2 regions of the Melaminivora jejuensis genome follow, and region 2 is predicted to be linked to the other one. Evidence: riboswitches for the same ligand, from Rfam matches in the RefSeq annotation. Region 2 holds a riboswitch; the other holds the start of a gene.
What was found. A riboswitch is a leader RNA that binds a small molecule or an ion and turns the genes downstream of it on or off. The one in region 2 is predicted to bind cobalamin.
Positions count from the first base shown of each region.

Region 1: it holds a riboswitch for cobalamin, as region 2 does, so the genes downstream of both, IDM45_RS06220 (TonB-dependent receptor domain-containing protein) here and IDM45_RS08530 (energy-coupling factor ABC transporter permease) in region 2, are expected to answer to the same signal.

Region 1 covers NZ_JACWIJ010000002.1:1,281,071-1,296,077, reverse strand. The annotation lists gene IDM45_RS06245 (sulfite exporter TauE/SafE family protein) at 1-508, shown strand, start outside; gene IDM45_RS06240 (HD-GYP domain-containing protein) at 635-1,906, shown strand; partial or broken gene IDM45_RS18245 (putative bifunctional diguanylate cyclase/phosphodiesterase) at 1,966-4,391, shown strand; gene IDM45_RS06230 (cell division protein ZapA) at 4,584-4,955, opposite strand; gene IDM45_RS06225 (DUF904 domain-containing protein) at 4,952-5,179, opposite strand; cobalamin riboswitch at 5,223-5,471, shown strand; gene IDM45_RS06220 (TonB-dependent receptor domain-containing protein) at 5,553-7,442, shown strand; gene IDM45_RS06215 (cobyrinate a,c-diamide synthase) at 7,463-8,845, shown strand; partial or broken gene IDM45_RS06210 (bifunctional adenosylcobinamide kinase/adenosylcobinamide-phosphate guanylyltransferase) at 8,857-9,482, shown strand; gene IDM45_RS06205 (ABC transporter substrate-binding protein) at 9,506-10,372, shown strand; partial or broken gene IDM45_RS06200 (FecCD family ABC transporter permease) at 10,471-11,447, shown strand; gene IDM45_RS06195 (ABC transporter ATP-binding protein) at 11,468-12,259, shown strand; gene IDM45_RS06190 (hypothetical protein) at 12,382-12,738, shown strand; partial or broken gene IDM45_RS06185 (TonB-dependent receptor domain-containing protein) at 13,108-15,007, shown strand, end outside.
Region 2 covers NZ_JACWIJ010000002.1:1,781,645-1,796,651, forward strand. The annotation lists gene IDM45_RS08515 (FecCD family ABC transporter permease) at 1-654, shown strand, start outside; gene IDM45_RS08520 (ABC transporter ATP-binding protein) at 651-1,394, shown strand; gene IDM45_RS08525 (LLM class flavin-dependent oxidoreductase) at 1,391-2,377, shown strand; cobalamin riboswitch at 2,342-2,575, shown strand; partial or broken gene IDM45_RS08530 (energy-coupling factor ABC transporter permease) at 2,720-3,381, shown strand; gene cobW (cobalamin biosynthesis protein CobW) at 3,384-4,460, shown strand; gene cobN (cobaltochelatase subunit CobN) at 4,551-8,417, shown strand; gene IDM45_RS08545 (ATP-binding protein) at 8,490-9,656, shown strand; gene IDM45_RS08550 (vWA domain-containing protein) at 9,830-10,396, shown strand; gene IDM45_RS08555 (ABC transporter substrate-binding protein) at 10,427-11,263, opposite strand; gene rpmB (50S ribosomal protein L28) at 11,560-11,793, shown strand; gene rpmG (50S ribosomal protein L33) at 11,815-11,985, shown strand; partial or broken gene IDM45_RS08570 (aldehyde dehydrogenase family protein) at 12,091-13,281, opposite strand; partial or broken gene IDM45_RS08575 (RsmB/NOP family class I SAM-dependent RNA methyltransferase) at 13,289-14,386, opposite strand; gene IDM45_RS08580 (hypothetical protein) at 14,664-15,007, shown strand, end outside.

The DNA of each region.
Region 1 (15,007 bases), 500 kb from region 2:
GGCGCTTGCTGCCTACGCCATGGACAGGCTGGCCTGGTTGAGTGGGCACAGCATGGCGCTACGCCCTCTATGGACACTGACCCATGTGGCCGTCATGGGTTGGGGCTTGGCCATGTTGGCTCAGGCACGCCAGCCGGCCTGGATCGAGGCAGCTGGAAGACGCCTGTGGCGTGTTACCCAGCCTGTGGTTGCGCGGCCTGGAGGTCTGCTGCTTGCCGGGATGGCCTGGGCCTTGCTGCCCTGCGGCCTGCTGTACACGGCCTTGATGACAGCAGCCTTGAGCGGCGGCCTGCTCGCCGGTGCGCTGTGCATGGTGCTGTTCGGCCTGGGAAGCGGGCTATGGCTGGTGGCTGGCCCGTGGGTCTGGCTGCGGCTGCGCTCCGGGCTGCCCGGAAATGCCCAGGAATGGGGCGCACGCCTGGCAGGGCTGGTGCTGTGCGTGCTGGGCGGCTGGGCGCTGTGGATGAACCTCGTCCACGGGCAGCCGGCTCCCTGGTGTGTTGTTTGAAATGGCTTGACTTCCTGCAGATAGTCAACGCTGGCCTGCGCACAAGCTCTGGCGTGGTGGCAAGCATGGTGATAATCAGGCGCGATCGATTTTTTGCTTGCATGGCCCAACCCTTTTCCTGCTCCTGTGAATTCTTCTATCCCGATCAAGGTTGACGAGCTGCGGATAGGCATGTTCATCCAGCTGCCCTTGGGCTGGCTGCAACATCCCTTCCCGACTGGCAGTTTCCGTATCACCTCGGTCGAGCAGATCGACCTTCTGCGTGAGCTGGGTTTGGTAACGCTGCATTACCTGCCGGCCAGAAGCTCCCTCCACGAGGAAGAGTTGCAGTCTTCGGGAGAGGTTGCCGATGGTGGCGACGCCCTTTCCTGTGGGCAGTCAAGTCTTGCCGAATCCGGCCAGGATGCTGCTGCTGGCAATGACGCGGCAGGTCTGCCCGCCTTTGAAGTCAAATACCAGCTGGCATCAGCAGCATACGAACAGGTGACGATCCAGGTGGTACGTCAACCGGCCCGGGCTCGACAGGCTGCCGAAGGCCTGGTCAACGCCTGCATCGACGAGCTGGCCGAGGCGGAGTGCCACGTCATCTGCCTACTGTCCGGCAGTCACGTCGAAGGTTCCGCGGCCCATGCAGTCAATGTCCTGGTGTTGGCGTTGCTGTTGGGGCGCGCGCTGGGAATGCATGGCTCGGTGCTGCAGGAGTTGGGTTTGGCGGCGCTGCTGCACGATGTCGGCAAGATCACCATGCCGATGCACATCGCTGAGCCTGGCGCCCCTTTGAGCGCCGTCGAGTTGCAACGCTACCGCGCCCATGTGGGTGAATCGGTCGCGCTGGGGCAGCAGATGGGCTTGTCCAGCGATGTGCTCATCTCCATTGCCCAGCACCACGAGGCTGCCGATGGCAGCGGTCACCCTCTGGAATTGATGGGTGATGAGATTGGACGCAGCGGGCAGATTCTCGCTCTGGTCAATACCTATGAGCGGTTGTGCAACCCACTCTTTGGAAACCAGCCTCTGACGCCCCATGAGGCGGTGTCCGAGCTTTATGCACGGCAGAACAATCGTTTCGACCCAGGCATTCTTACCACCTTCATTCGCATGATGGGCGTCTATCCCCCTGGCTGCCTGATCCAGCTGCTGGACGGGCGCTATGGCCTGGTGGTCAAGGTCGATCCCGCCCATCCCTTGAAGCCGGTGGTCAGGATACACGCCACGGACATGCCGGGCGCTGGTATTCACACGATCGAGCTGCTTCACAGCCCAGGCCTGGGCATACGGCGCAGTCTGCGTCCAGTGCAGGTGCCGTTCGACGTTCTGGCTCAGTTGCAGCCGGGTTCTCGCACTCATTACTATTTCGAGCGCGCAGCGGCAAAGTCTGAGCGGGACGCAAATCCATGAATTTTCCCCTTCTGCCCGTCGGCACTTGGCACAGCATCGCTGACGCCTGGCCACAGGCGATGTGGCTGATTGATGCGGCGACGTTGGAAGTGATCTATGCCAACCGGGCGGCGGGCGAGCTGTTGGGCAGGCCTGTCGCAGAAATGGTGGGCCGCTCTGTGCATCAGCTTGCTTCTGCTCCGCAGGATCTGCTGTTTTGGGAGCAATCGGCAACGGAAATCGCTGCCGGCATCCATTCATGCACCAGTATCTGGAACCCGCAGCGTGGTGAGCAAATCCCCGTTGAGCGCTGGATTCAGGCTGTTCCTCCTGTGCAGGATGCATCCAGTACACAGGGCGCGAGCCTGCTTGCCATGTACATGCAGGACTGCTCCGAAAGCGAAAACTCCACGCGGGAGCTGGAGGGTCTGCTGTCCCAACTGCGCGCCACTCTGGATTGCGCTGCAGATGGCATCCTGTCGTGCGACCTGCAGGGGCGTATCCGAGCGTTCAACCATCGTCTGGTGCAGATCTGGAAACTGCCCGACGCACTGCTGAGGCGGCGTGATGACGACGCCATCCACGCCCACATGCAGGCCCAGGTTGAGGATGTGGCTGCATACAGGCAAAGCCTGGCCACACTGCGGCGCGAGCCGCTGCTTGAAGCCACGCATGTGTTTCGCCTGCGTGACAGTTCTGTGGTGGAGCTGCGCTCTGTGCCGCAGCTGATTCACGGCAAGCCGGCTGGCCGGATCCATGTTTATCGCGACATTTCCGGGCAAATCCAGGCCCAGGCCAATCTCCAGCTGGCAGCCCAGGTATTCGAATCCAGCCTGGACGCCATTTTTATTGCAGACACCCGGGGCATGTTGGTGCGCATCAACCCCAGTGGCTGCGAGTTGCTGGGGGCCCGGCAGCTGGAATTGCTCAGCCGACCGGTCACCGCCATGATCGATTTGGACAGGCCGGCAGCTTCCTTTCTGCGCCAGGTGGAGCAAGCCTGGGACTTGCAGGGATTCTGGGTGGGCGATGTCACGCTTCGCCCGGGTGCCTCAGATTCGGCCATTCCCATTGCCCTGTCATGGGTGGCGCTGCGCGATGAGCGGGGCAACGTCAGCCAGAGCATAGGCTTCATGCGTGACCTGACGACGCACCATGCGGCGCAAAGACGCATTGAAGAGCTGGCATTCACTGACCCCTGACAGGGCTGCCCAACCGGCTGCAGTTGACGCAGTGGGTTGGCTCGGTCATCGAAGGCGCCCGCAGTCGCAGCGCCGAGTTCGCGGTGCTGTTCCTGGATCTGGATCGCTTCAAGATCGTCAATGATTCCCTGGGCCACCCGTTCGGCGACCAGGTGCTCAAGATGGTGGCGCAGCGTCTGCAGGATTGCCTGCGCCAGTCGGACATGCTGTGCCGGCTGGGGGGCGATGAATTCGTGGTCTATCTGCACGACGCAGATCGGAAGGTGGCTGAAGCGGTGGCCCGCCGGATGCTTGATGAAATGGCGCATCCTTTTACTCTGGAGGGAATGAATTTTTCCATCCAGGGCAGCATGGGAATAGCCCTGTACCCTCATGATGGGCTGACGCTGGATGATCTGATCAAACACGCCGACTCAGCCATGTACCGGGTCAAGGAGCGGGGCCGGGGCCACTACAGCTTCTACCGCCCCCAGATGAGTGCCGATCTGTTGCCGCGCATGAAGATGGAGCACGCCATGCGTCTGGCTCTCGGCCTGGGGCACATGGAGGTTCACTATCAGCCCCAGGTCGAATTCGCTACCGGGCGCATCGTAGGCATGGAAGCGCTGCTGCGCTGGCGAGATCCGGAATTGGGGTCGGTACCACCAGCAGTTTTCATCCCACTGGCAGAAGAAAGTGGCTATATCGTCACCCTGGGCGCCTGGGTGATGGAGCAGGCGATCAAGGAGGCTGCGCACTGGCATGTCAGCGGGACGCCCATGGTGGTTTCCGTCAACGTCTCGGCCCTGGAGTTCCGCCAGCCCGGTCTGGTCGAGCGGATTTCCGGCTTGCTGGCCCAGCATGGCCTGCCTGCCGCTATGTTGGAGTTGGAGTTGACGGAAAGCGTGCTGCTGCAGGATGCGCAGGAGATGGAGCAGCTCCTGGGAACGCTGGCCCAGTTGGGCATAGGGCTTTCCATCGATGATTTCGGTACCGGCTACTCCAGCCTGGCGTATCTCAAGAAGCTGTCCATCCACCGCCTGAAGATAGACAAGTCGTTTGTCGATGGCTTGCCGCTGCATGAGCGTGACCAGGCCATTGTGCAGGCCATCGTCAGCATGGGGCGCGCCCTGGGCATTGCCACGGTGGCTGAAGGCGTCGAGACAGCAGCCCAGCGCGATGCGCTGCAAGCCATGGGCTGCGACTTCTATCAGGGGTATCTGTGTGCGCCGGCGCTGCCGGTGCCGCAATTGCGAACTCTGGTGGGGCGGGCCGGCCAGGCTCGGCAAGAGGTGTCTGCAAGTGCCACCGAGCCGTCATCCTGAACCGAGGGTTCAGGGGGGCAAGGGCAGCGTGGCATTGGGTTCATCTGACGCGAGATGATCACGCCTGCCAGGCGATGTACCAAGCCCGGGCTCATATGAGCATTGGTTCAAGGAACTATAAAGCCCGGCAGCACCGCAGACGAGTCCATTGTAAGCCCGCCTGTGCCCTTTGGGCGCTGTGCTGGCCAATGTTTACAAAGCTGCTGGCATCTGTTCGTCCAGAGCTTCATCCAGTCGCTCGATGAGCTGGCCCAGGCGCTCGTTGGCGTATGCGTCGTCGGCGTATGTGTCGGCAGTGGGCTGCACCTCGGCGGAGGCGCCCTCGTACTCGGCACGGGCCTGGGCGGTCACTGCGGCCACCACATCGCGGTCGGCGATCTCGAAGGCCAGATTCAAGGCCACCAGCACGGCGATGCGCTCGCGGGCGCGCACCTTGCCCGTGTCGCGGATGCGTGTCATGGCCGTATCCACGCGCTCCACTGCTTCCAGCAGACGCGCTTCCTGCCCCTCGGCGCAGGCCAGCAGATAGCTCTGCTGCAGTATCTGAACTTCGATCTGTTTCATGGGGTGTCGTCGTCCATGGCTGGCTGGTTGGCCGGCAGGCGGTCGAGCAGCGCATCGACACGCGCACGGGCAGCCTGGAGCCGGGATTTGAGGGAATCGCGCTCCTGGGCGAGCGCCAAGACCTCCTGCGTCAGCAGGGTATTGGCGTGCTTGATCTGCTCGTGCTGCTGCAGCAGCCGCTCCACGCGTTCGGCAAGCTGGTCAATCGGAGAGGGGGCTGGCATAGGGGTGCGATTGTAGATAGTGCCGGGGCGATGCTGCACCTGCACATAAAATCGCCCCGTTGGTGCTCGCTGCATGGTTCACATGCCGCAGTTCAACGGGAAGCAGGGAGGGGCTCTTCAGCGCGAAGAAACATGTCCCGGGCCTGCGCTGCCCCCGCAACGGTCAGCGAACGAGCCGCACGCCGGCTCCCCTTTCACGCACGAAGCCACTGGGCGCCTTGAACAAGCGCCTGGGAAGGCGCCTGGAAGGCGTGTCGCCAGCCCGGATACCGGCCAACAAGGAGGCTGCGCCGTGCCCGCTGGGCAGGCGCAGCCATGTCACCCACTGCTGGCGGGGAAGCTGGCACGGGTTTGTTGCTTCTTTTGTCCTTCCATGTCGATTACCCTGTCTAGCGCCCGTCTGGCTGCCATTGGCGCCGGCGCGCCCCTGCGTCTGAGCGCTTTGGCCCTGGCATCTTTGAACCTGTGCGCCGCCCAGGCGCAGGACGCCACGCTGCTGGCGCAGAACCTGCACGCGCCAACGATGAACGAAATCGTGGTCACGGCCAATCGGGTGGCCCAGCCGCTGACCGATGTGCTGGCCGATGTGACCATCGTCGATCGCCAGACCATAGAGAGCAGCGGCGCTGCGGCGCTGGCCGATGTGCTGGCGCGCCTGCCCGGCATCGAGCTGTCGCGCAACGGCGGCCCCGGCACGGTCACCAGCCTGTTCCTGCGCGGTGCGGAGACGCGCTTCACCGCCGTCTATGTCGATGGTGTGCGGGTTGACTCGCAGGCCGGCAGCGGCGGCGCGACCTGGGAGGCCCTGCCGCTGTCGCTGATCGACCGCATTGAGGTGCTGCGCGGGCCGGCAGCGGCCATCTATGGCTCGGACGCCGTGGCTGGGGTGATCCAGATCTTCACCAAGAAGGGCGAGGCCGGCGTGGCGCCCTACGTGGGCATTGGCCTGGGCACGTACCGTACCTGGCGCACCGAGGCCGGCGTAAGCGGCGCCAGCGGCACGCTGGACTATGCCCTGGGCCTGACGCGCGAGGGCAGCCGGGGCTTCAGCGCCAAGACCGACGCCAAGAGCAACCCTGACCGCGACGGCTACCACCAAAGCGCCGTCAATGGCCGGCTGGGCTGGCAGATCAACGCCGCGCACCGCCTGGAAGGCACGCTGCTGCACAACGAGTCCAACAGCGGCTACGACACCAGCCAGGAAGATGACCGCAGCCTGCACCGTATCCAGACGCTGGGCGCGCACTGGCAGGCGCAATGGAGCGAGGGTTACAAGACCCGCCTGTCCGTGACCGAATCCCGGGATCGCTACGAGACCCGGCCCTCGCCCTACCTGACCAACACCCAGTTGCGCGGCTACCTGCTGCACAACGAGTGGCGCCTGGGCGAGCACCAGTTCACCGCAGCGCTGGAGCGGCGCGAAGACCACCTGGACAACGCCCCTATCGACCGCGACCGCTCGCAAAATGCCCTGGCCCTGGGCTGGGGCCTGCGCGCCGGGGCGCACACGCTGCAGCTCAACGCCCGCCACGACCGCGACAGCGAGTTCGGCGGCAAGAGCACCGGCAGCGCCGCCTATGGCTACGAATTCGCCCCCAACTGGCGCGCCACTGCATCGATGGGCACGGCCTTTCGCGCGCCCACGCTGTACCAGCGCTTCAGCATGTACGGCGACGCCAGCCTGACCCCCGAGACGGCACGCAACGTCGAGCTGGGCCTGAAATGGCTCCAGGGTGCCAGCAGCTTCTCGGCCACCGTGTACCGCAACAACGTCAGTAACCTGATCACCTTCGTCAGCGGCCCCGGCCCTTGCCCGGGTGGCAGCGGCCCCTACCCGGGCTGCTACGACAGCATCGGCAAGGCACGCTACCAGGGCCTGACCCTGGCCGGCTCGCACCAGTTGGCCGGCGTGCGCCTGCACGGCTCCATCGATTTGCAGAACCCCAAGAACCTGGACACTGGCAAGCAGCTGCAGCGCCGTGCCAAGCGCCACGCCGCCCTGGGCGCCGAGACCCGGATCGCCCACTGGACGGTGGGCGGCGAGGCGCAGCTGTCGGGCCGGCGCTTCGACGATGCTGCCAACAAGAACGTGCTGGGCGGCTACACCCTGCTGAACCTGCACGCCAGCACCCGCGTGGCGCGCGACTGGCAGATCGTCGCCCGCCTGGACAACCTGACGGACAAGCACTACGAAGTCGCGCGCACCTACGCCACGCCGGGGCGCAGCTTCTATGTCGGCCTGAAGTGGGCGCCGCAGTACTGACGGCAGCTGGCGCCAGCGGCATGAGCACACCCGCCACACCCGCGCGCTGTCCGGCGCTGGTCATTGCCGCGCCCGCCTCGGGCCAGGGCAAGACCACGGTGGCCGCTGCGCTGGCCCGGCTGCACACCCGGGCCGGGCGGCGCGTGCGCGTGTTCAAGTGCGGGCCGGATCACCTCGACCCGCACTGGCACGAGCTGGCCAGTGGTGCGCCCGTGCATCCGCTGGACTTGTGGCTGACCGGCGAGCACGACTGCCGCGCCCGCCTGCACGCCGCCGCCCATGAGGCCGACCTGATCCTGATCGAAGGCGTCATGGGCCTGTTCGATGGCCAGCTGAGCGTGGCCGAACTGGCGCGCCGCCTGGGCATCCCGGTGCTGGCCGTGATCGACGCCAGCGCCATGGGCGGCACGCTGGGCGCGCTGGTGCATGGCCTGCGCAGCTATTGGCCTGATCTGCCCTGGGCCGGCGTGCTGGCCAACCGCGTGGCCGGCGCGCGCCACGCCGACATGCTGCGCGCCGGCCTGCGCGATGCGAGCGACTGGCTGGGGGCCGTGCCCTCTGTGGCCGGGCCGCAGGAGCAGCCGGGCCGCCAGAGCCGCCCTGCCGCCCTGCTGCCCGAGCGCCAGCTCGGCCTGGTGGCGGCGCGCGAGCTGCCCGATGCCCTGGCGCGGCTGGACGCTGCCGCTGACGCCCTGCAGGCCACGCCGCTGGGCCGCATGACGGCGCAGGACTGGCAGCGCTGGGCTGTTGAATTCCCGCCGCCGGCACCGTCGGCCAGTGCCGCGCCCGCACCCCTGCTGGCCGGGCGACGCATTGCCGTGGCGCAGGACGAGGCGTTTTGCCTGATCTATCGGGCCAACCTGGACGTGCTGCGCCAGCTGGGCGCGCAGGTCGCGTGCTTTGCCCCGCTGCGCGGCGAGCCGCTGCCGGCGTGCGACGCGCTGTGGCTGCCCGGCGGCTTTCCCGAACTGCACGCCCCGGCGCTGGCAGCGCAGAGCGCGCTGCGCGAGCAATTGCGCCAGCACATCGCCGCCGGCAAGCCCATCTGGGCCGAAGGCGGCGGCATGGTGGCGCTGCTGGGCGGCATCACCTTGCCGGATGGCAGCCGCGCGCCGCTGTGGGACTTGCTGCCCGGCCACGCCACCTTGCACACCCGCCTGCAGGCGCTGGGAATGCGCGTGCTGCAGTGGCCGGATGCCGCCGGGCTGCGCGGCCACAGCTTCCACTATTCGAGCACCGACACGGCAGTGCCCATCGTGGCCCAGGCCGTGCGGCCTGATCCGGCAGACGGTGCTGCCGGCGCCGAGCCGGTCTATCGCCACGGCAGCATCCACGCCAGCTATTTCCACGCCTGGTTCGCCTCCGAGCCGCAGGTCGTGGCGCGGCTGCTGGGTGCGGCTTGAGAGGACACGCCATGCAGCTTGCCCGCAGCGAACTCATCCTGGGTGGCCAAAAAAGCGGCAAATCGCGCCGCGCGGAAGAATTGGCACGCCTGTGGCTGCAGACCCCCGGCCAGCGTGCCACGCTGATCGCCACGGCCCAGGCGCACGACGCCGAGATGCGTGCGCGCATCGAACGCCACCAGCGCGAGCGTGCCGAGCGAGTGCCGGGCATGGGGCTGATCGAGGAGCCGCGCGACCTGGCCGGCGCGCTGGCGGCGCACAGCCGGGCCGACACCCTGCTGGTGGTGGACTGCCTGACGCTGTGGCTGACGCACTGGCTGATGCCGCTGAAGGCCGGCCCAGCACCTGCTGCCGCCGCCACCGTTCAACGCGCCAGTGCCGCTGAATTTGCATCAAATCGGCCCCAAACCCTTGACTGGCAAGCGCAAGCAGCTCATTTTTTGAAGCATTGCAGCAAGCCCCCGGCCCCGTCGTGCTGGTGGGCAACGAGATCGGCCTGGGCGTCATCCCGCTGGGGCGCGAGGTGCGCGCCTTCGTCGATGCCCTGGGCCTGCTCAACCAGCGCGCTGCTGCGGCCTGCCGGCGTGTCACGCTGATGGCTGCCGGCCTGCCCCTGACCCTGAAGGACGAGCCGTGAAGCAAGCTGTCTGCCCCCGTCTGCTGCGTGCCATCGCCGGCGCGCTGGCCCTGGCCGGCGCGGCCCTGTCGGCGCACGCCACTATCCAGATCACCGACGACCGGGGCCGCACGCTGCACTTCGACGAGCCGCCGCGCCGCGTGGTCAGCCTGCTGCCCTCCAGCACCGAGAGCCTGTGCGAGATGCAGCAGTGCGAGCGCCTGGTCGGGGTCGATCGCTACTCCAACTGGCCGGCCTCGGTGCGCCAGTTGCCCAAGGTGGGTGGCGGCATAGACCCCAATATCGAGGCCATCGTGGCGTTGCGGCCCGATGTGGTGCTGCTGTCGGTGAGCAGCCGCGTCAGCGACCGGCTCGAAGCCCTGGGCGTCAAGGTCGTGGCGCTGGAGCCCAAGACCCATGCCGACGTGCGCCGGGTGCTAACCCTCATCGGCGACCTGTTCGCCGTGCCGCGAGCGCAAGGGGCCGACCGGCTGTGGCGCGTCATCGACGCCGCCGTGCAGGCCGCCGCCCAGTCGCTGCCGCCCAAGGCCCGGGGCGCGCGCGTGTATTTCGAGGTCAGCCGTGGGCCGTATGCCGCCGGCCAGCCGTCCTTCATCGGCGAGACGCTGGCGCGCCTGGGCGCGCGCAACGTCGTGGCAGCGGATCTCGGCCCCTTCCCGCGCCTGAGCCCGGAGTACGTGCTGCGCGCCCAGCCCGACGTCATCATGGTGTCCAACCGCAGCGCCCAGCCCATGACCCGGTACCCTGGCTGGGACAAGCTGGCGGCCATCCGCGCAGGGCGGCTGTGCGTCTTCGGCCCCGAGCACTCGGACGTGCTGGTGCGCCCCGGCCCGCGCATGGCCGAGGCGGCGCGCCTCATGGCCGGCTGCCTGAGCGAGAAATTTCAGTGAGTTCGGCAAGTTCAGCGAGCACTGCCGGCGCCAGCGCACCGCCCCATGCGGCGGATGCCAGCCGCGCCGCGCCGGCCAGCGGCCAGCGCCGCGCCGCCGTGCTGGCTGCCGCGCTGCTGGGCCTGAGCGTCCTGCTGCTGCTGCTGGGCGCCAGCGTCGGCAGCACGGGCTTCGACAGCGTATTGAAGATGGGCCACGACCCGCTGGCGCAGCAAATCGTCTGGGACATCCGCCTGCCGCGCACCCTGGGCGCCTGGCTGGCCGGCGCGCTGCTGGGCCTGGCCGGGCCATCTCGCAGGGCCTGTTTCGCAACCCGCTGGCCGACCCCTACTTGCTGGGCAGCGCCTCGGGCGCGGCCCTGGGCGGGGCGCTGGCGCTGGCGCTGATGGGCGTGGGCCTGGCCAACGCCGGCTGGTGGGCGCGCCTGGGCCTGACCGGGGCAGCCTTCCTCGGCGCCACCGGCGCGGTGCTGCTGACCCTGGTGCTGGCGCGCGGCGTGCAGCACACGCTGCGCCTGCTGCTGGCTGGCGTGGTGGTCGGCGTGGTGCTGAGCGCCGCGCGCGACCTGATCCAGGTGGCCAACCCGCAGATCCTGGAGGCCATGCAGGTCTTCACCATGGGCAGCTCGGCCTTCGTCGGCTGGCAGGCCTGCCTGCTGATGGCCGTGCTGTGGCTGCTGTGCGCGCTGGCGGCCTGGGCGCTGTCGCGCCTGCTCGATGGCCTGCTGCTGGGCGAGGCCACGGCGGCCAGCCTGGGCCTGCCGCTGGTGCCCATGCGCGCCGGCCTGGTGCTGGCGCTGGCGCTGGCCACCGGCACGGCGGTGGCACACACCGGGCTGATTGCCTTCGTCGGCCTGGCGGCGCCGCACCTGGTGCGCTCCATGGCCCGGGTGACGCACCAGCGGCAGGTCTGGCTGGCCAGCCTGATGGGCGGCGTGCTGCTGCTGGCGGCCGACATCCTGGCGCGCTGGCTGATCGCGCCGCAGGAGCTGCCCGTGGGCGTGCTCACCGCCGCACTGGGCGGCAGCTACCTGCTGTGGCTGATGCACCGGCGCTCGCTCGGGGGCGGGCTGTGAGTCTGCGGACGACGAAGACCATGCATTCATCAGCTACTGATTCAATAGCTGTCCGCGCGCGTGGAATAAGGGCCAACGTGCAAAAAACCCAGATATTGCACGGTGTGGACGTGGCCTTGCCGGCAGGGCGCTGGACTAGCGTGGTCGGCCCCAACGGGGCAGGCAAGTCCACCTTGCTCAAGTGCCTGGCCGGCCTGCTGCGCCACGCCCGCATCGAGGGCGAGATCGAACTGCTGGGCCGCCCGCTGGCCGACTGGCCGGCGCGCGAGCGGGCGCGGCAGCTGGCCTGGCTGGGCCAGAACGAGGCCGCTGCCGACGAGCTGCCCGCCTACGACATCGCCATGCTGGGCCGCCTGCCGCACCGCGCCTGGATGGCTCCGCCCTCGGATGCCGACCATGCCGCCGTGCAGGCTGCGCTGCACACCACCCAGGCCTGGGACTGGCGCGCGCGGCCCCTGGCGCAGCTGTCCGGCGGCGAGCGCCAGCGCGTGCTGCTGGCGCGCGCGCTGGCGGTGCAGGCGCCCATCACGCTGATGGATGAGCCGCTGGCCAACCTCGACCCGCCACACCAAAGCGACTGGCTGCGCACCGTGCGCGCCCTGGTCGCTGGCGGCGCCACGGTGGTCAGCGTGCTGCATGAGATCTCCATTGCGCTGCAGGCCGACGATCTGCTCATCATGGCCGCAGGCCGGGTGGTGCATCACGGCCCCTGCAGCGACGCCGCCACGCACGCGGCGCTGGAGCAGGTCTTCGAGCAGCGCATCCAGGTGCGCCAGATCGACGGCCTGTGGATGGCGCTGCCGCGCGTGTGAGCGATGAAAAGTGGCGGGCCGAGGGATGACTCTTTGCGCGTTCGCGCCGCTGCCCGGTCGGTCTGGTTTATCCTGCCCAGCCCCCTATGAGCAGACCGCAGCTTCCTCCCCGCTTCAATCCCATGGCGCACCGCCTTGCGCTGGGGTGGCTGCTGCTGGCGTTGCTGCTGGGGCCGGCACTGGGGCGGATGCACCAGATCGTCCACGGCCTGGGCGGCGGCGCCCCCCCTACGCCAGCGCATGGGGCCGACAGCCAGGGTCTGCAGGCGCTGCAGGCGCTGCAGGCGCTGTTTGCCGGCCATGGCAGCGCCGACTGCCAGGTGCTCGATCAGCACACCGTGGGGGGGACTGCGCCCGTGCCCTTACTGGCGCTGGCACATGCGCCGCCCCATGCCGCGCCCGTGCATTTTTCCGCCGCGCTGCCTGTAGCGCGCCGGCCCACACCGTTTCAGGCGCGCGCCCCGCCCGGCAGCCGCTGAGTGTGCGTGGGTCGCGGCTGGCTTGGCGCTGCGCCTGGCTGCTCGCACGCGGCGTTCAAGCGCTGCCCAGGCCCCTGCCACCGCGCACGGGGTGTGCGGCAGGCGTGGGCCTCTCGTTGCACGGCTCGTGGCGCCGCCTGCGCGGTGCTGGCATCGGGCCCGCCGGACAGCGTGGGGGGCCGCTTGCGCCCGCACCGCAACACCCGCCAGGACTCCTGATTTGATAGCTGACAGCCCGTGTCCCTGAAGGGTTGGTGCTGATTTTCATCAATTTTGCGGCAGCTTCGCCTGCTGTGCGTTGTGTCGTGCCCGTTGCTGCAGCAAGTGGCTGGCGTGGCGCATTCACTTCTTTCTTGATCGAGTCGATTCATGACTTCTGCGATTGCTTCTTCTTTTCTCGTGCCCTGCGGGCTGGCGGCCCTGGTGGCGTCTGGCTCTGCCTGGGCGCAGCCTGCAGGCGATGACCGCCTGGCGGCTGCAGGCGCTGCCAGCCTGCCCGAGGTCACCGTCTCCACCAGCGGCCTGCAACTGGGCGTATCCGAAATGACGCAGCCCGTGTCGGTGCTCGAAGGCGACGCGCTCGTGCGCCAGCGGGGCGCCACCCTGGGCGAGACGCTGGAGGGCGAGCCCGGCATCACGGGCAGCCACTTCGGCGCCGGTGCGAGCCGGCCGGTGATCCGCGGCATGGACGGCGCGCGCGTGCGCGTGCTGACCGACGGCGCCGAACTCCATGACGCTTCCACCATCAGTCCCGACCACGCGGTCGTGTCCGAGCCGCTGCTGGCCACGCAGATCGAGGTGCTGCGCGGCCCCTCGGCGCTGGTGCATGGCGCCGGCGCCGTGGGCGGCGTGGTCAATGTGCTGGACGGCAAGGTGCCGACGGCCGTGCCGTCCAAGGGCTACGAAGGCAGCGCCGAGCTGCGCGCCGGCAGCGCTGCGCGGGACAAGGCCGGCGCCGTGGCCATCACCGGCGGCAGCGGCCCATTCGCCATCCATGTCGAGGCCGCTGGCCGCGATGCGGGCGACTATCGGGTCGGCGGCGGCTGGGAGGGCGGCCGCCGCGTGCCCGGCAGCTTCAGCGACACGCGCAGCGCCAGCCTGGGCCTGTCGTGGGTCGGGAGCAGCGGCTATCTGGGCCTGGCCGTCACGCGCCAGACGGCGCGCTACGGCCTGCCCGGGCACAGCCATGGCTTCGAGGGCTGCCACACGCACGGCAACCACCTGCACTGCGGCACCCACGACCACGACCACGGGCAAGACCACGGGCAAGACCATGACCATGACCATGACCACGGGTCGGTGCCGGTGGTGGACTTGCGCAGCGAGCGCATCGACCTGCGCGGCGAGCTGCGCCGCCCGTTCGCCGGCGTGGCCGCGCTGCGCCTGCGCGGCGGCTTCACCGACTACGTCCACGACGAGATCGAGGGTGACGCAGTGGCCACCACGTTCAAGAACAAGGCCCATGACCTGCGCGTGGAACTGCAGCACGAGCCCATCGCCGGGCTGCGCGGCCTGCTGGGCGTGCGCAGCGCCGAGCGCAAGTTCAGCGCCGTGGGCGAGGAGGCCTACGTGCAGCCCACGCGCACGCGCTCGACCGGCGTGTTCCTGCTGGAGGAGTACCGCCTGGGCGACTGGCGCATCGAAGGCGCGCTGCGCCACGACCGGCAAAGCGCCCGCGCGCTGGACAGCGATGTGGAGCGCTCGCACCACGGCACCTCGGCCTCGCTGGGCGCCGTGTGGCGCGTGGCGCCAGGCTATGCGCTGGGCGCCAGCGTCACGCGCGCCAGCCGCGCGCCCACGGCCGAGGAGCTGTATGCGCGCGGCCTGCACATGGCCACCGCCACCTACGAGCGCGGCGACACCGGGCTGCGCTCGGAGATCTCGCGCAACGTCGACCTGACGCTGCGCAAGACCAGCGGCCCGACCACTTTTGATGTGACCCTCTACCGCAACAGCATCCGCCACTACGTCTACGGGCGCACGCTCGATGAGCTCGATGGCCTGCAACTGCTGCAGTACAGCCAGGCCGACGCCACCTTCACCGGAATCGAAGGCCGCGTGCGCCAGGCGCTCACGCGCCACATTGGCCTCGCGCTGTGGGGCGACAGCGTGCGCGCGCGCCTGGATGGGGCGGGCGCCTGCCGCGCATCGCGCCGGCGCGCGTCGGCCTGAAGCTGGACGCGCAGTGGCAGTCCTGGCAGGGCGACATCGAATGGCTGCAGGTGGCGCGCCAAAGCCGCGTGGCGCAATTCGAGAGCGCCACGCCCGG
Region 2 (15,007 bases):
TGGAGCCTGCCGCTGCTGGCCTTCGCCGGCGCCTGGGGCGCAGGCTGGCTGGTGCTGCTGGTGGCCCGCCTGGGGGGCGCCTGGCAAAGCGGGCGGCTGCTGCTGGCCGGCGTGGCGCTGGCGGCCATCCTCTCGGCACTGCGCAGCCTGATGCTGATGCTGTGGGGCGACGAGACGACCAACCTGCGCGCCATCGTCTCCTGGCAGCTGGGCGGCGTGCAAAACGCCGCCTGGGGCGAGGCACTGGCGCTGCTGGCAGCGCTGGCCGTGCTGGCGCTGCTGGTGCGCGCCCTGGCGCCCGGGCTGGACGCACTGGGCCTGGGCGAGGAGACGGCGCATGCCATGGGAGTGCGCACGGCAGCCTTCTCGGCACGCGCCGTCATGCTGGCCTCGCTGGCCACAGCGCTGGCTGTGGCCTGGGGCGGCCTGATCGGCTTTGTCGGGCTGATCGTGCCGCACGTGCTGCGCTGGTGGCTGGGCCCGCTGCACGCGCGCCTGGCCGCAGCCTGCGCCGTAGCCGGGGGCGCTTTGCTGGTGGCCGTGGACGCCGTGGCGCGCGCGGCGCTGGCGCCCAGCGAAATCCCCATTGGCCTGCTCACCGCGCTGATCGGCGGGCCATTTTTCCTGTTCCTGCTGCTGCGCGCCAAGGCATGAGCAGCACTGCGCCGGCCCTGGCCTTCGAACAGCTCTCGCTGGCGGTAGCCGGGCGGGTGCTGCTGCAACAGGTGGATCTGCAGGTGCCGGCGCGTGGCCTGCTCGGGCTGGTGGGCGCCAACGGCGCCGGCAAGACCAGCCTGCTGCGTGCCGCACTGGGGCTGCTGGCGCCGCACTGCGGGCGCGTGCTGGTGCAGGGCCGCGCGCCGCAGCACTGGAAGGCGCACGAGCTGGCGCGCCAGGTCGGCTACGTGGCGCAGGACGGGCACAGCCACTGGGATCTGACGGTGCATGAGGCGCTGCATCTGCACCCCGGCGCCCGCCCTGGCCCCTGGCTGCAGCGCTGCGAGCTGCAGCCCCTGCTGGGCCGGCGCCTGGCCAGCCTGTCGGGCGGCGAGCGCGCGCGCGTGGCACTGGCGCGCGCCTTGGCGCACAGCCCCGCACTGCTGCTGGCCGACGAGCCTGCCGCCCACCTGGACATACCGCACCACCACCGTCTGATGGCCTTGCTGCACGAGGCAGCGCGCGAGCGCGCCGTGGTCATCGTGCTGCACGACTTGCACGCAGCCGCGCGGTACTGCGACCGCCTGGCGCTGCTGGGCCAGGGGCGGCTGCTGGCCCATGGCCCACCCGCCGAAGTGCTGACCCCCGCGCTGCTGGCCCAGGCCTATGGCGCACCCATCGCTGCCCTGCAGGTGCAGGGGCAGCAGTTTTTCACCCAACCCGAGGCCGTGGCATGACCCCTCAACCCCCGCGCGGATTCCAGCGCTTCGACCTGGCCGGCTGGTCGCGCGAGGCCACGCTGGGGCCGCACCGCGAACTGCTGGATTTTTTCTGCACCGCCGAGCAGCTGGGCTTTGACGGTGTGTGGTTCCATGAATTCCGGCTGCTGGAAGGCAGCGGCCCCTACCCCTCGCCCCTGCTGCTGGCTGCTGCGCTGCTGGCGCGCACCGAGCGGCTGCGCGTGGGCATCTCGGCGCTGGTGGCGCCCCTGCACCAGCCGCTGCTGCTGGCCGAGGAGCTGCTGCAGCTGCACTTCCAGAGCGATGGCCGCCTGGACGCCGGCCTGGGCCGGGGCACGGATGCCGCCACGCTGGCGCAACTGGGCATCGCCCAGGAGGAGACGCGCACGCGCTTCGAGCACTGCTGCACGACCTTGCTGGACGCAGCGCGCGCCGTGCCGCTGTACGTGGCCGGCAGCACCGCCGAGACCCTGGCGTTTGCCCTGGCCCGGCGCCTGCCGCTGCTGCTCAGCCTGGAGCCGCCGGAGGCCGCGCAGCTGGCGCAGGTGCGGCAGTTGGTCGATGCCGCTGCCGGCCAGCAGGTACTGGCGCGCTCGTCGCTGTCGCGCTATGTCTGCATCGCCAGCCGCCGCAGCGAGGCCCAGGCCCTGCTCGACGAACTATGGCCGCGCCTGCATGAGCGGCGCGTGTATTTCGCCGGGCGCCGCGGCGTGCCGGCACACGCCGTCGCACCGCTGGACACGGCACGCGCCCTGCGCGAGCAATGGATCGTGGGCACGCCCGAGCAGTGCCACGAGCAGCTGATGCAACTGGGCCAGTCCAGCGGCATCGGTGCGCTGCGCTGCGTCTTCAATGCCAACGGCCTGCTGTCGCGTGCCCAGGCCCTGGCCGGCATGACCCTGTTTGCCCGCGAAGTGCTGCCGGCGCTGCGCCCAGCCCGGCCTATACTGCCGACCGTTTCGGGTGCCGGCCCGCGCTGATGTCCACTTCAGCCAGCGCCGGTGAAACGGGAAGCCGGTGCCGCCCTGCCAGATCAGGAGATCAGGGCCATTCCGGCGCAGCCCCCGCTGCTGTGAGCCTGACGACGCCACATCCAGCCACTGCGCCCCCACGGGCGCGGGAAGGCGTGGCCGAGGACGAAGGTGAGCCAGAAGACCGGCCCGAAGCATTCAAGGCATGGGCTTCGGGGACGGGGCCGGGCCTGCGCCGTCCGGCCTGCGCTGCCCTTGCCAGCGCCTGCCCGCACTGCCTGCAGCACCCGTCTTTTCAGTCCATCCCCGGCGCCTGTGCCGCCTTGCAATCCTGGCGAAACGGACTGGACTATGCACATCGAACCCGGCGTCGTTGACGGCGCAAAAATCCTTCTCAGCTATGCCAGCGCCGCCGCGCTGCTGGCCACCACGGCCTTTGCCGGCGCACGCGCGCTGCGCCAGCAGGGCGCAGCCTGCTGGCGGCGCTGCTGGTGTTTGGCTCCTTCGAGGTACTGCCGCACCACCCGGTGGGCGTGTCCGAAGTCCACCTGATCCTGGGCAGCACGCTGCTGCTGCTGTTCGGGCCGGCGGCCGCCGCCATCGGACTGGCCGCCGGGCTGCTGGTGCAAGGCCTGTTCTTCGCCCCGTCCGATCTGCCGCAGTACGGCATGAACGTGACCACGCTGCTGGCGCCGCTGTTTGCCACGGCGGCGCTGGCGCGGCGCATCATCGCCCCGCATACGCGCTATGTGGACCTGAGCTACGGCCAGACCTTCAAGCTGTCACTGGCCTTCCAGGGCGGCATCATCGCCTGGGTGGCCTTTTGGGCGCTGTACGGCCACGGCGTGGGTGCGGACAACCTGCAGCAGATCGCGTCTTTCGGCGGCGCCTACTTGCTGGTCATCCTGGTCGAGCCGCTGGTCGATCTGGCCGTGCTGGCCGCCGCCAAGGCGCTGCACCGCCCGCACGGCTCGGCGCTGCTGGAGCGCCGCCTGTTTACCGCTGGAGCATGAACATGAACCAAGACACCCGCCCGGCCCTGGGCAAGATCCCCGCCACCGTGGTCACCGGCTTTCTGGGCAGCGGCAAGACTACGCTCTTGCGCCACGTGCTGGCCAACGCCGAAGGCCGGCGCATCGCCGTCATCGTCAACGAGTTCGGCGAACTCGGCATCGACGGCGACATCCTGAAGGCCTGCGGCATCGGCTGCGACGATGAGGGTGGCGCGGGGGGCGAGCAGGCCGGCCAGCTGTACGAGTTGGCCAACGGCTGCATGTGCTGCACGGTGCAGGAGGAATTCTTCCCGGTCATGCAGCAGCTGGCAGCCCGCAAGGGCGAGATCGACGCCCTGCTGATCGAGACCAGCGGCCTGGCGTTACCGAAGCCCCTGGTGCAGGCTTTCCAGTGGCCCGAGATCGCCGGCACCTTCACGGTGGACGCCGTGGTCACCGTGGTGGACACGCCGGCCACCGCCGCCGGCCAGTTCGCCGCCCACCCCGCCGCCGTGGACGCCCAGCGCCGCGCCGACCCGAATCTGGATCACGAATCGCCCCTGCACGAGCTGTTCGAGGATCAGCTCGGCGCCGCCGACCTGGTGGTGCTCAACAAGTGCGACCTGGTTCAGGAGGCCGCGCTGGCGCAGGTCGAGGCCCTGGTGCGCGCCGAACTGCCGCCCGAGGTCAAGGTGGTACACGCCACCGAAGGCCGGCTGCCGCTGGATGTACTGCTGGGCCTGCAGCGCGCTGCCGAGGCCACCATCGACGAGCGCGCCAGCCACCACGACCATGACGAAGACCACGACCACGACGAGTTCCAGTCCTTTGACGTGGCGCTGCCCGAGGTCGAGCGCGAGGCGCTGCTCGCCGCGCTGCAGCAGTTGGTGGCCGAGCAGCCCATCCTGCGCATCAAGGGCTTTGCCGCCCTGCCGGGCAAACCCATGCGCCTGCTGGTGCAGGGCGTGGGCGCGCGCTTTTCGCACCACTTCGACCGGCCCTGGCGCGCGGACGAGGAGCGACGCACGCGGCTGGTGTTCATCGGCCAAGGCCTGGACGAGGCCGCCGTGCGTGCCGCGCTGGCGCCGCTCGCGACGTGAATAGCTCCTGTTTCAATAGCTGTCTGCGCTTGTCCAGCAACGCTTTCCACCCCCTCTCCCGCGTGCGGGAGAGGGAGTAACACCCTCGCTATGCACCTGCTGAGCACCCGCCCCGGCGGCTTCGTCGAGGACGACAGCGCCGTCATCTGCCTGGAGCAGACCCCCGCCGACATCGTGGTGCTCAGCAGCGCCGACACCACGCTGGCCCTGCTGGCCGCCGCGCGCGCGCAGCTGGCGCAGACCGACCCCGGCTTTCCCAGCCTGCGCCTGGCCAATTTGCTGCACCTGCGCGGCAATGCCTCGCTCGATCGCTACGCCGACGAAGTACTGCAGCACGCGCGCGCGGTCATCGTCGATCACCTGGGCTCGGAATCCACCTGGCCCTACGGCATCCAGCAACTCGCCGCCCTGGCGCGCCAGCATGGGCAGGCGCTGACGCTGTTCTCGGGCGACCTGACCGAAGACCCGGCCCTGCTGGCGCGAGGCACCCTGCCCGAGGGCACCGGCCGGCTGCTGTGGCGCTATCTGCGCGCGGGCGGCGCGGCCAACGCCCTGCATTTCCTGCGTGCCGTCGCCTGGCATGGCCTGGCCTACGGCAGCGAGCCACCGCCGCCGCGCCCACTGCCGCAGGTCGCCTTGCACGTGCCGACGGCCTGGACGCAGCCCCTCGCTGCCCACGATCCGGCACCCGCAGCCGCCGACCCGCTGGCCGCCCTGCAGCGCGCCTGGCACCCGGGCGCGCCGGTCGTGGCGCTGGTCTTTTATCGCTCGCACTTGCTGGCTGGCAATACCGCCGCTTTTGACGACCTGGCGTTGGCGCTGCACGCACGCGGCCTGAACGCGCTGCCGCTGGCGCTGGACTCGCTCAAGGACGCCCTGTGCCTGGCCACGCTGCGCGCGCTGTGCGAGCAGCACGCCGTACAGCTGGTGCTCAACACCACGGCCTTTGCCGCCCTGGGCCACGACGGCGGCGCGCAGCCGCAAGACGCGCTGGCCGGTGACGCGCCAGTGCTGCAGGTCATCGTCAGCGGCACCGACCGCAGCGGCTGGCTGCAAGACAGCCAGGGCCTGCGCCCGCGCGACATCGCCATGCAAATCGTGCTGCCCGAGATGGACGGGCGCATCATCAGCCGCGCCATCAGCTTCAAGGCGGGCACCGAGCGCTGCCCGCACACCCAGGTCGATCTGGTGCGCTACCAAAGTGAGCCTGACCGGGTGGATTTCGTGGCCGACCTGGCGCAGCGCTGGTGCCGCCTGCGCCAACTGGCGCCGCAGGACAAGCGGCTGGCGCTGATCCTGGCCAACTACCCCGGCAGCGAAGGCCGCATCGGCAGCGGCGTGGGCCTGGACACTCCCGCGTCCGTCATGCAGCTGCTGCACCTGCTGCAGCGCGAGGGCCACGAGCTGGGCACTGAGGCCCTGCCCGAGGACGGCGACGCGCTGATGCGCCGTCTGACCCAAGGCATTGCCAACGACCCCACGCAGTGGCCGCTGCGCCCGGCCCTGCAAAGCTACCCGCTGGCCGACTACCGCGCCCGCTTGGCCGCCCTACCACCGGGCATGGAAGCCGCCATCATCGCCCGCTGGGGCCCGCCCGAAGCCGATCCCGCGCTGCGCCAGGGCCGCTTCATGATCGCCGGCCTGCGCCTGGGCCAGGTCTTCGTCGGCATCCAGCCGGCGCGCACCCTGGAGGTGCAGGACTGGGCCAACTACCACGACGCCGAGCTGCCCCCGCCGCACCACTACCTGGCGTTCTACTTCTGGCTGCGCGACGTGTTCAGGGTGGACGCCGTGGCGCACGTGGGCAAGCACGGCAATCTGGAGTGGCTGCCGGGCAAGAGCCTGGCGCTGTCGTCCGCGTGCTGGCCGGACGCCATCTTCGGCCCCCTGCCGCACCTGTATCCCTTCATCGTCAACGACCCCGGCGAGGGCGCGCAGGCCAAGCGGCGCAGCCAGGCCGTCATCATCGACCACCTGATGCCGCCGCTCACGCGCGCCGAGAACCACGGCCCCATGCAGGAGCTGGAGCGCCTGGTCGATGAGTTCTACGACGCCCTGCTGGTGGACGCACGCCGCGCCGATCTGCTGCGCCAGCAAATCCTGGCCCTGGTGCGCCAGCAGCAACTCGCCGGCGAGCTGGGCCTGGACGGGGCGCTGGCGCAGGGCGAGGACGACAGGGTGCTGGAGCGCATCGACGCCTATCTGTGCGAGTTGAAGGAAACGCAGATCCGCGATGGCCTGCACATCTTTGGCGCAAGCCCCATTGGCGTGCAGCGGCGGGACACCCTGCTGGCCTTGGCGCGCTACGCCAGCGCCGACGGCGCACCCGGCCTGATCGCCGCGCTGGCCGCCGACCTGCTGGGAGACGGCACCGACCCCTTCGCCCCCGGCAGCGCCGAGCCTTTCACGGCAGAGCGCCCGGCGCTGCTGCAGCAAGTCAGCGACGCGCCCTGGCGCCACTGGGGCGACACGCGCGAGCGCCTGGAGTTGCTGGCCGCGCAGCTGCTGCACCAGCGCCTGGAGCAAGAGATTGATAAAAATGATAGCTGTCATCGCTTATCCAGCAAGGGTTTGAGCCATATTTCATTCAAAAACACCAACGCTGCGCTGGATCGCGTGCTGCAGGTGCTGGCGCCGCGCCTGGACGCCTGCGGCGGCGAGGAGCTGCGCCAGTTCAGCCAGGCGCTGCGCGGGCGCTTCGTGCCGCCGGGGCCGAGCGGCTCGCCCTCGCGCGGGCGGCCCGACGTGCTGCCGACGGGGCGCAACTTCTACACCGTGGACACGCGCGCCATCCCCACGCAGACCGCCTGGGCGCTGGGCGAGCGCGCCGCGCGCGCGCTCATCGAACGCCACCTGCAAGAGCACGGCGACTACCCGCGCAGCATCGGCCTGTCCGTCTGGGGCACGGCCACCATGCGCACTGGCGGCGACGACATCGCGCAGGCGCTGGCGCTGATAGGAGTGCGCCCGCGCTGGGCGCCGGGCAGCCAGCGCGTGGTGGACTTCGAGGTCATCCCGCGCGTGGGCCTGCACCGTCCGCGCGTGGACGTGACGCTGCGCATCTCCGGCCTGTTTCGCGACGCCTTCCCGGCCACGGTGCAGCTGTTCGACGCCGCCGTGCAGGCCGTGGCGGCGCTCGATGGCGAGGACGAACACGACAACCCCATCCGCGCGCGCATCCTGGCCGACAGCGCGCAACTGGCCGCGCAGGGCCTGCCGACGCATGAAGCACGCCGGCGCGCCGGCTGGCGCGTCTTCGGCAGCCGCCCGGGGCACTACGGCAGCGGACTGGAGCTATTGCTGCGCTCGGGCCAGTGGGACAGCGACGCCGACCTGGGCGCCGCGTGGCTGGCCGCCAGCAGCCACGCCTATGGCCAGAGCGACGAGGGCAGCGCCGCTGGCGACGCGCTGGCACTGCGCGTGGCCGGGCTGGATGCCGTGCTGCACAACCAGGACAGCCGCGAGCACGACATCCTGGACTCGGGCGACTACCACCTGTTCCAGGGCGGCATGGCGGCCAGCGTGCGCCACCTGTCGGGCCGCCAGCCGGCGCTGTACCACGGCGACCACGGCAACCCGGCGCAGCCGCGCGTGCGCAGCCTGCAGGAGGAAATCGGCCGCGTGGTGCGCGCGCGCATGACCAACCCCAAGTGGCTGGCCGGCGTGCGCCGCCACGGCTACAAGGGCGCGTTCGAGATGGCAGCCAGCGTGGACTACTTGTTCGGCTTCGACGCCACGGCGCGGGTGGTGGGCGACCACCACTATGCGATGGTGACCGACGCTTATGTGTTCGATGCCGTGAACCGCGATTTTCTGGCGCAGCACAACCCGCAGGCGCTGGCCGACATCCTGGCGCGCCTGCGCGAGGCGATTGCACGGGGGTTGTGGCAGCAGCCGGGGGATTACGCCGCGCGGCTCGACGATCTGGCGCTGGCGCATGATGAGCAGCTGGAGTGACCATCGCCGGCCCTATCCCCGCCTTCCCCCAGCAGGGGAAGGAGCAATACCGCCACCCCCTCGCACCCGGTCATGACGCCTGACGCCCTCCCTCCCCCACCCTTCCCCTTCGCCGCCATCACCGGCCAGCCGCGCCTGACCCTGGCCCTGCTGCTGGCCGCCATCGACCCGGCCATCGGCGGCGTGCTGATCGAAGGCCCGCGCGGCACGGCCAAGTCCACGGCGGCGCGGGCCCTCGCGCAGTTGCTGGCGCCGGCGCCCTTCGTCACCGTGCCGCTGGGTGCGGCGCTGGAGAGCGTCACCGGCACGCTGGACTTGCAAAGCGCCCTGTCCGGCCACGAGGTGCGCTTCGCCCCCGGGCTGCTGGCGCGCGCGCACGGCGGCGTGCTGTACGTCGATGAAATCAACCTGCTGCCCGATGCCCTGGTCGATGTGCTGCTGGACGCCGCCGCCAGCGGCCTGAACCTGGTCGAGCGCGACGGCATCTCGCACCAGCACGCGGCGCGCTTCGTCCTGGTGGGCACCATGAACCCCGAGGAAGGCGCGCTGCGCCCGCAGCTGCTCGACCGCCTGGGCTTGGCCGTGCGGCTGGACAACGTGCAGCACGCCGCCAGCCGCCAGGCCATCGTGCGCGCCCGCCTGGCCTTCGATGCCGACCCGGCCGGCTTTGCCGCCCGCCACGCGGGCGCCCAGCAGCAGCTGAGGCAGCAACTCGCCCGCGCCCGCACCCGGGCCGCCGCTGCCGGCGCCCTGCCCTGGAGCGACGCCGTACACGCCGCCGTCAGCGAGCTGTGCATTGCCGCCCGGGTGGACGGCCTGCGCGCCGACCTGGTGCTGCTGCGCGCCGCGCGGGCCTTGGCCGCCTGGCAGGGCGCGGTCGAAGTGCTGCCCAGGCATGTGCAGGAAGTGGCCGAGCTGGTGCTGGGCCACCGCCGCCAGGCCGGCGCGCCGGTGGAGCCGCCCTCGGCAGCGCAGCCACTGGCGCCTGCACAGGCAACGCCGCCCACCCCACCACCCGAGGACGCAGCGGCGCTAAGTGCCGAACCGACAGCCGCCGCAGCCCCTGGGCCAGCCGCGCCGACTGCAGACGTGCCCACGGGAGGCGGCACCGAGGCGGGTGAGCAAAGTGGCAGCGACCGGGCCGAAGACGACTGGGGCGCCCTGCCCCCTGAACCCGTCGGCATCGCCCCGGTCAAGCCGCTGCGCCCGCTGCACTGGAGCAATTCAAAAAAAGCCTGAGCCCCTCGCCCGCCCAACCCGGCCGCCACCGGGGCCGCGAGGGGCTGAATCCGCCGGGTGCCGCCCTGGCCACCCATGCAGCAGCTGCGCCCGCCACCCATCCGCAGCACGAGCGCCGCCAGCCCATCGACTGGCCGCGCACCCTGCTGGCGCGCGGCGCAGCACCGCAGTTCATGCCTGCCCATGTGTACCGGCGTGCCGCAGCGCCACGCGCGCCGGCGCTGCATTGCTTTGTGCTGGATTGCTCAGGCTCCATGCTGCGCGCCGGGCAGCTGGCGCGTGCCAAGGGTGTGCTGGCCGAGCTGCTGGCGCAGGCCTACCGCTGGCGCGATCCGGTCGCGCTGCTGGGCTTTGGCGGCGCCGGCAGCGCCCTGGTGCTGGCGCCGGGGCGGGCGCTGCAGGACGCTGGCGGCGCGCTGGCGCCGCTCGCCGGTGGCGGCGGCACGCCCCTGGGCGCTGCGCTGCAGGATGCCGACGCCCTGCTGCGCCGCCATCGCCAGGGCCAGCGCTGGCTGTGGCTGCTAACCGACGGGCGCACCCGCGAGCAGCCGCCGCGCCCGGCCTGGGCGGACTGGCTGTGCGTCATCGACTTCGACACGGCACGCCCGCCCTGGGCCGTGCCGCAGCGCTGGCCCAGTCCTGGCAGGCCCACTATCTGCGCGCGCAGGATGGCTGGGGCTGAGGGGGCTGGGAGGTTATGCGTTGTGCGTTGGGTGTTTTGCCTTGGGCGTTCTGCGTAGGCGATACGCAAAGCGCTCATCGCTCAACGCTCACGCCCCCGGCGGCGTCAGGCCCTGCAGACATTGCACCAGCGCGGCGGCCGCCTCGTCGATGCGCGGGCCGGCGCGCAGCACCACGTCGAACTGCCGCTCGGACAGCGTGCAATAGCGCTGCTCGCGCACCGCGCGCAGGGCCTGCCAGCCGGGGCGCTGCGGCGGCGGCACAGTGGCGCCCACGGTGGTGGTGATCAGCACGTCCGGGTCGGCGCGCAGCGCATATTCCGGCCCCAGGCGCGGAAACGCGCCCAGCCGCCCCGGCACCACGTTGCTCAAACCCAGCAGCGCCAGCGTCTCGCCGATGAAGGAGTCCTCGCTGGCGGCAGCGCGCCCGCCGTGCAGCTCCAGATAGACGCGCCGCCCGCGCCAGGCGGCCGGCACGCGCCGGCGCTGCTCCTGCACGCGCATGTCCAGGCCGCGCCACAGGCGCTCGCCGGCGCCGGGCTTGCCCAGCGCCTGGGCGATGGCCTCCAGGTTGCGGTGGATGTCGGCATGGCTCCTGGCCTCCAGCACCAGCACATTCAGGCCCAGCGCGCGCAGGCGCTCGGCAACGCGGCTGCGTGCGCCCAGCAGCACCAGGTCGGGGCGCAGGGCGACGATGGCCTCCACGTTGGCATCGGCCATGCCGCCCACGCGCGGCAGCGCCGCCACGCCTGCCGGCCAGTCCGAGTGCCGATCCACGGCCACCAGGCGATCGCAGGCATCCAGGCTGCACAAGGCCTCGGTCAGCGAGGGCTGCAGCGCCACGATGCGCTGGGCCGGCTGGGCATGGCTGATGCCGGCAGCGGCCAGCACGGCGGCAGCGATCAGGGAGGCGGGAGCAGAAGGCATGGTCAGACGGTGCAAGGGCCGTGGGGGAGCGCAGCCATTGCTGCGGGCTGCGGCTGGAAGGTCTTTTTCCGAAGGCCGTTCAAGGGCAGGACAGGCGCCGGACTATAATCGCGGGCTTTTCCTGAAAAAGGCTGATGCGGCAGACACTGCCGGCAGCTGCGGAAAAAGCCGGGCTACCGCCACCCGATCTTTCGAAACTGGCGAGGTGAGGCTGCCGGCCCACCCCTTCGCTGGCCCGTGCCAGGGCTGACAGGGGCCGCCTGGCAGGCAGCCGTTGCAATGAACGGAGTGTCCTCATGGCACGCGTATGTGAAGTAACGGGCAAGAAGCCCATGAGCGGGAACAACGTTTCCCACGCCAACAACAAGACCAAGCGCCGCTTCCTGCCCAACCTGCAGTACCGCCGCTTCTGGGTGGAGAGCGAAAACCGCTGGGTGCGCCTGCGCGTGTCCGGTGCCGCGCTGCGCCTGATCGACAAGAACGGCATCGAGTCCGTGCTCGCAGACATGCGCGCACGCGGCCAGGCCTGATAGCTGACAAGGAGCAAGACCATGGCCACCAAAGGCGGACGCGAAAAGATCAAGCTGGTTTCCACTGCGAGCACCGGCCACTTCTACACCACCACCAAGAACAAGAAGACGATGCCCGAGAAGATGAGCATCATCAAGTTCGACCCCAAGGCGCGCAAGCACGTCGAATACAAGGAAGCCAAGCTGAAGTAATCGGCCCGGCCCCTGCCAGAACAAAAACCGCCAGCAGCCCTCAAGGCCCTGGCGGTTTTTTCGTTGTGTCCTGGCAGGTCGTGGCTGCGCGCCCGGCCCTGCAGCCTACAGGCCGCCCAGGGCCAGATATTTCAGCGTCAGGTATTCGTCCAGCCCGTGGTGCGAGTCCTCGCGGCCCAGGCCGGAGAATTTCACGCCGCCAAAGGGCGCCACCTCGGTCGAGATCAGCCCGGTGTTGACGCCCACCATGCCGTATTCGAGCTGCCGCGACACGCGCCAGACCCGGGCGTGGTCGCGCGAGTAGAAATACGAGGCCAGGCCGAACTCGGTGTCGTTGGCCATCTGCACGGCCTGCTGCTCGGTCTCGAAGCGCACCAGCGGCGCCACCGGGCCGAAGCCCTGGCCCACGGCATCGGCCACCAGGGCCTCGACCTTGGCCAGCGCCGCCTCGTCGATCAGCGGCCCCTGCACCACGCCCTCGTCCATGCCGTTGCCCACCTGCAGCCGGGCCACCGCAGCGGCGAGTTTCTGCGCAAACGGCTCATACACGCCGGCCTGCACCAGGATGCGGTTGGAGCACACGCAGGTCTGGCCGGCATTGCGGTACTTGGAGGCGATGGCGCCCTCGACGGCAGCGTCCAGGTCGGCATCGTCGAAGACGATGAAGGGCGCGTTGCCGCCCAGCTCCAGCGAGAGCTTCTTCAGCGTGCCGGCGCACTGGCGCATCAGCAGCTGGCCCACGGGCGTGGAGCCGGTGAAGCTCAGCTTGCGCACCACGGCGCTGGCCGTCTGCTCGGCCGGCTTGAGCACCATGGTGCAGCCCGCTGCCAGGGCCGGTGCCACCTTGCGCGTGATCATGGCCGCCGGGAAGTTCTACGGCGTGATGGCTGCGCACACGCCCACCGGCTCGCGCGTGACCACGATGTTGCGATCCTTCCAGGGCGAGGGGATGACTTCGCCATAGGCTCGACCCCGGCCCGATCGCCCAGGTGCCGCTGCCCGAGCGCAAGCCTTCAGGCGCTGCGCAGGTGGCCTAGGAGCCTGGGCGGCAGAAGCTGCATCGGCTGCAACGCCTACTGCCGCCCAGGCTCCTAGCCCCGGCGCTGCCACACGGCGGCGAAAAAGCCGTCCGTGCCATGCCGGTGCGGCCACAGGCGCAGGAAATCCCCCCCTCGCCGCCACTGGCCAGGGCCGGCGCATCGGCCACGCGCGCCTGCGCCAGCAGGCCTGCCACCGGCAGCGGCGCAAAGTCTTCATGCGCCGCGCCGAAGGCCTGGGCGATGGCCTCGTTTTCATCGGGCAGCAGGCTGCAGGTGGCATAGACCAGCCGCCCGCCCGGCTTGACCAGCCGCGCCGCGCTGGCCAGGATGGCCGTCTGCAGCCGGGCCAGCTCGGCCACGGTCTGCGGCGTCTGGCGCCATTTCAGATCAGGGCTGCGCCGCAGCGTGCCCAGGCCCGAGCACGGCGCATCGACCAGCACCCGATCCATCTTGCCGGCCAGGCGCTTGATACGCTCGTCGCGCTCGTGGGCAATGGCCACCGGATAGACGTTGGACAGGCCGCTGCGCGCCAGGCGCGGCTTGAGGCCCTCAAGCCGGTGCGCCGACACGTCGAAGGCGTACAGCCGGCCTGTGCCGCGCATGGCCGCGCCAATGGCCAGGGTCTTGCCGCCAGCGCCGGCGCAGAAATCGGCCACCATCTCGCCGCGCCGCGCATCCAGCAGCAGCGCCAGCAGTTGCGAGCCTTCGTCCTGCACCTCGATGGCACCGCTGGCAAACGCCGGCAGCCGCGCCAGCGAGGGCTTGCCCGCCACGCGCAGGCCCCAGGGCGAATGCGGCGTGGGCTGGGCCTGGATGCCGGCCTGCTCCAGCTCCTTGAGCACCTGCTCGCGCCGGGCCTTGAGCAGATTGACGCGCAAGTCCAGTGGCGCGGCCTGCCCCAGCGCCTCGGCCAGCTGCCAGAAATCCGGCTCGCCCAGCTGCGCGCGCAGCGCCTCGGCCAGCCACTGCGGCAGGTTGTGCCGGTGCGGCGCCAGCAAGTCCTGCGCCGGCACGGCCTCGCACTGCGCCAGCCATTGCTGCTCTGCCGGGCTCAGGGCGGCCTGCAGCAGCTCGCGCGCGCGGCCCTGCCGGCCCGGCCCGGCTTCGTCCGGCACGGCGGCCAGGCCCAGGATGGCCAGGCGCCGCGCCAGCGGGCCGCTGCCCGAGCGCGCCAGTTGCTCCAGCAGCAATTTCTTGCGCAGCACGGCATAGACGGCATCGCCCAGCAGGGCGCGCTCGCGCGGGCCGAGCTGGCGCTGGGCGCGCAGGAAGCGGGCCACCACGGCATCCGCCGGGTGCTCGAAGGTCAGCACCTGGCCGAGCAGCTCGGCGCAGGTATCCAGAAGGGCTTTGGGGTGCATGGGGACGATTGTCCCATCCGCATGAGCAGGCCCAGCGCAGCCGCAAGGCCCCTGAAAAAACCCGAAAACCCGCGCAAGATTTATATCAAATCCAGCTCAAACCCTTGTACAGCAAGCGCTTCCAGCTATTGTTTTTGAATCATTACAGCGGCTGCGCCCGCGTGCTGGCAAGCTGGCGCTGCCCCGTCCTACGACTGGCCCCGGGCCGGCGGCATAGGGTTGGCCCCATCCCCAGCAACAGGCCGGACGCTGGCGCCGGCACCGAAAGGAGCACCCCATGGACTATCTGCTGCAAGGCATGTTCGGCGAGAAATCCCTCACCAAGGTCGTCGCCCTGTTCGACGACAAGGCCAGCGCCGAGGCCATGGTTGGTCGGGTGCTGCGCCTGCCGGGAATGGAACCCAGCCAGGTGCGGCTGCTCAGCCAGGCCGACCTGAAGACCCACCGCGCCGACCTGTTCGGTCGCAAGATGGAGCCTGAGCAATCGGGCATCTTCCACACTGCCTTCCGCGCCCACCTGGTGGCGGGCTTTGCCGGCTTCGTGCTGGGCCTGCTGCTGTACGCCTACTGGATGAATAGCGGCCACGTCATGGTCACCAGCAGCCCGATGCTGGCCTTCAT